2 regions of the Brachybacterium sp. P6-10-X1 genome follow, and region 2 is predicted to be linked to the other one. Evidence: predicted binding sites of a transcription regulator. Region 2 holds the regulator's gene; the other holds the start of a gene.
What was found. The regulator HspR, encoded in region 2, represses chaperone genes until heat shock. The targets are predictions, from matches to a motif close to AAGTTGAGTCNNNNNGACTCAACTT.
Positions count from the first base shown of each region.

Region 1 (2,197 bases), 1.2 Mb from region 2:
TCCCCAGCGGCATCGTCCACTGCTCGGCGGTCAGCTCGGCGCGCAGCCGCCACTGGAAGCGCAGCGCCTCCCGCACCCGGGTGTCGGGGTCATGGCGGTACCAGCCGAACACGTGCGGGGAGTCGGGGTCGGCGAAGATCGGCCGACGGATCAGCGCGGCGTACTCCGGCAGGTCCGCGTCGGCGAGCGGACGCAGGGTGAGGTCCCCGGCCGTGATGACGAGGCCGAAGGGCGGGTGCACGGTGGAGAACGGGGCGAAGGCGGTCATCGCCCCAGGGTAGAGAGCGGGCTCGCCGCGGGCACGCGGTTTTCGTCGGCCGCGGCAGGAGATGGACGGAGGGGCCGGCCGCCGCAGCGGCCGACCCCTCCGGTCGATGGTGCGCTCCGCGATTGCGGGGCGCGGGGTCAGGCCCCGGCAGCGACCGGGACGCGCGATCCGGCATCCTCGGGTGCCGCGGACGCCTCTCGCGTCTCCTGCTGCTCCCCGGCCGATGCCGAGCGCTCGGCATGGGAGACGGCAATCTTGCGGGGCTTGGCCTCCTCGGCCATCGGGATGCTCAGCCGCAGAACGCCATCAGTGTAGCTCGCGTCGATCTTGTCGAGGGCGACGCGGCTGCCCAGGGTGAGTTGACGGGCGAAGGTGCCCGACGGGCGCTCCCGGGCGAGCCAGGCGCGTGCTCCCTCTCCGTCGGCGGCGGGGACCGGGCGCTCGGCGCGGATGGTCAGGGTGCGGTCCTCGACGTCGACATCGATGCTGGACGGGTCGACGCCCGGCAGGTCGATCTCCGCCGTGAAGGCGTCGCCGTCACGGTAGAGGTCCATCGGCATGCCGACCGAGGCCGGGGTGCGGGCGAGGTCCGAGAAGAGTCGGTCGACCTCGTGGAAGGGGCTGAGGGTGCGAGCCATGGGTGTCCTCCTGGTGTGCTCTGGGGTGGCGCCGTCGAGGCGCTGACACCGGGTCCAACTCCCTGAGTCACCACCGTATTCCAAAGTTGAGCGTCAAAGACTCATGTCTTGTGCGTCACGGCTGGGGTGCGCCGCCCCTACAGTGGAGTCCATGGCGATCGACGTGCTGCTGACCGGGTTCGAGCCCTTCGCGGGGGCCGCCACGAACGAGTCCTGGGAGGCCGTGCGCGGCGCGGCGCCGCAGCTGCGCGAGCACGGGCTCGTGGTGGCCGCGGTCGAGCTGCCGGTCGAGTTCGGCCGCGCCGGGGACCTGCTCGCGGGCGCCGTGCGGGAGCATCATCCGCGGCTCGTCGTCGCCGTGGGACTCGCCGCCGGACGCCGCGGCATCACCCCCGAGCGGGTGGCGATCAACGTGCGCGATGCCCGGATCCCCGACAATGCCGGCGCCTCTCCCGTCGACGAACCCGTGGTGCCCGGCGGCCCGGTCGGACACTTCACCGTCCTGCCGATCAAGGCGATGGTCGCGGCCCTGTCGGAAGAGGGCGTCCCCGGCTCCGTCTCGCAGACGGCGGGCACCTACGTGTGCAACGACGTCTTCTACCGTCTCCAGCACCTGCTCGCGGCCGACACGAGCCTGACCGGCATCCGCGGAGGCTTCGTCCACGTGCCCGCGGCCGAGGTGATCGATGCCGTCACCGCCTCACGGGCCCTGGCCCTCTTGGTGAGGGTCGCCCTGGACACGCCGACCGATCTCGAGCGGGCCGGTGGCACCGAGCACTGACTCCGGCTCCGAGCCGCAGCACCCGTAGCAGACTCCCGCGCAGACGTCCACGGGGGTGCACGAACACTGTGCACATCGGCTCTCACTATCCACCGTGACGGTCTGTCAACACCGTCTCGACGCCTGGATCCAGACGTTATCCACAATGTTGTCCACAGACGGGGACGAATGACAGACTTGTAGTTTCGCAGGTACGGGCGATGTGGACGGCGTGTCGGATGTCAGGGGTCCGGGGTGTCTGCTGACCGATCAGTCACCTCGGCTCCCCCACACTGCTGCGCCGCGAAGACCTCGCCGTCACCCCAGGTCATGAAAGTTTCGTGACGCCTGGGGCCTGCCCGACCCGCGTCCTCCGGAACGGGCCGGCCAGAGAGGACGCGCTGGCCAGGAGCCGGTGCACCGTCTGCGCTCACGTCGTGATGCGTCGGGCTGTCGGTCCACCGCACCCACCTTCTGTCCACAACGAATCCTCGGTTATCCACAGCAAGTCCCTGATCGTCCCCCGCCGAT
Region 1 covers NZ_CP017297.1:3,247,802-3,249,998, reverse strand. The annotation lists gene BH708_RS14600 (GNAT family N-acetyltransferase) at 1-268, opposite strand, end outside; gene BH708_RS14595 (Hsp20/alpha crystallin family protein) at 406-906, opposite strand; gene BH708_RS14590 (pyroglutamyl-peptidase I) at 1,058-1,687, shown strand.
Region 1: the regulator HspR is predicted to act here: its motif matches at 990-1,014, upstream of BH708_RS14595 (Hsp20/alpha crystallin family protein).

Region 2 (2,197 bases):
CCACGTGCTCTCCAACGGCGTGGACACCACCTACTTCCGCCCCGATCCGAGCGCCCGCGAGCGCCTGCGGGCCTCCCTCGACCTGCCCCAGGACGCGACGGTCGTGATCAGCGTGGGCATGCAGCTGGTGCGCAAGGGGATCCTGGACTGGGTGGAGGTCGCCCGGCGCCTGCCCGAGGTGACCTTCGTCTGGTACGGGAGCACCGATGAGCGCCTGTTGACGGCGGACGTCCGCCGCGCCCTGGCCACCGCCCCCGCCAATGCCCGGTTCCCCGGATACGTGAGCGCGGAAACGCTGCGCGAGTCCTACTGCGGCGCCGACGCCTTCTGCTTCCTGACCAAGGAGGAGACCGAGGGGATCGTGCTGTGGGAGGCGCTGGCCTGCGAGGTGCCCGTGCTGGTGCGGGCGATCCCGCTGTACCGGGACCGGATGCCCGACGGCGTGCTCACGCATCAGGTCGCCGGGGACGGCCCGGGATTCGCCGGGGACGTCGCGGAGCGGCTGTCCGGGCTGCTGGCCGGGGAACTGTCCGATCTCACCCGCGCGGGCCGACGCGCGGCCGAGGACGTGGACCTGCACCAGGTCGCCCGCGACCTCCAGCAGATCTACGACATCACGGGCGTGCGCCCGCACCGGCTGACGCGACCGGTCACCGCCGACGCTGAGGTCGCCACAGTACGAGCGCTCCCGACTCGCGCCGCTGGGGACGCTGACCGCGGCGCAGCGCGCTGATCTCCCCGTCCCGGTCCGCGGCGAACACGCGCCGCTGCGCGGGGGTCAGGGAGTCGAGCGACTCCTGGACGCTCTCGAGCTGCTCGACGAGGTCGGTGACCTCGTCCTGCAGCTCGAGGATCCGCTTGATGCCGGCGAGGTTGATGCCCTGGTCCTGGGAGAGGCGCTGGACCTCGCGGAGCTTCGCCACGTCGCGGGCGCTGTAGCGCCGCCCGCGGCCCAGGGTGCGCTGCGGGGAGACCAGCCCGATGCGGTCGTACTGACGCAGGGTCTGGGGATGCATCCCGGAGAGCTCGGCCGCCACGGAGATCACGAACACGGGGGCCCGCTCGTCGATGCGGTGCTGAGCTGCCATGTCGGTGATTCTCCTTCCTTCGCGTGGTCCTCCACGTCGTGCGGCCGGTTCCGGAGCCGTGGCCCCCACGGTGCCACGGCGGGTGCCGCGGCTCCGCGACGCGCGGGGCCACGCGCCGGGACGCTCAGCGCGCGGCGGCCTCGGCGAGCCCGGCGCGCGGATCCTCGTCGGCCAGGGCCTCGCGCAGGTCCTCGACCGCCTTCTTGGCGGCCCCTTCGACATGCGTGGGGACCGCGACCTGCACGGTGGCCAGGAGATCGCCGGTGGTCTTCTTCGTCGCGATGCCCTTGCCGCGCACCCGCAGGGTGCGGCCCGAGGGCGTGCCGGCCGGGATCTTCAGGGTCACGGAGCCGCCGTCGAGCAGGGGCACGGGCACCGTGGCGCCGAGCACGGCCTCGTCGAAGGAGACCGGAAGGGTCAGGTGCAGGTTCGCGCCCTCGCTGCTGAAGACGGGGTGCTCGTCGACGTCCAGCGTCAGCAGCAGGTCGCCGGCCTTGGCACCGCCGGGGCCGGGACGACCCTTTCCGCGCAGGCGGATCTTCTGCCCGTCGTGCACGCCGGCGGGGATGCGGGCGGTCAGCGAGCGTCCGTCGACGCTGAGGCGGATCTCGGTGCCCAGCGCCGCGTCCCGGAAGCTGATCCGGGTGCGGGCGGAGAGATCGGAGCCCTTCGCGGGGGCGCCCCCGGAGCCGGCGGCGCCGCCGGGGAAGCCTCCCCCGCCGCTGAAGCCGGCCGACCCGCTGCCCTGGCCGAACATGCGCAGGATGTCGTCGAGGTCCGGGTTCCCGGCGCCGCCGGCGGTGCGCGCGCCGCCGGGGCCGGGGCGGCCGGCGCCCGGGAACCCGCCGCCCTGGCCGCCGCCGAACATGGAGGAGAAGACGTCCTCGAAGCCGGCGCCGCCGGGTCCGCCCTGGCCCGCGGAGAATCGAGCGCCGCCGGAGCCCATGGCGCGGATCGCGTCGTACTGCTCGCGCTGCTCGGAGTCGTTGAGCACCGAGTACGCCTCGCCGATCTCCTTGAACCGCTCCTCGGCCTTGGCGTCACCGGGGTGGTGATCGGGGTGGTACTTCCGGGCCTGGGTGCGATAGGCCTTCTTGATCTCCTGCGCG
Region 2 covers NZ_CP017297.1:108,040-110,236, reverse strand. The annotation lists gene BH708_RS00510 (glycosyltransferase) at 1-733, shown strand, start outside; gene BH708_RS00505 (heat shock protein transcriptional repressor HspR) at 651-1,088, opposite strand; gene BH708_RS00500 (DnaJ C-terminal domain-containing protein) at 1,213-2,197, opposite strand, start outside.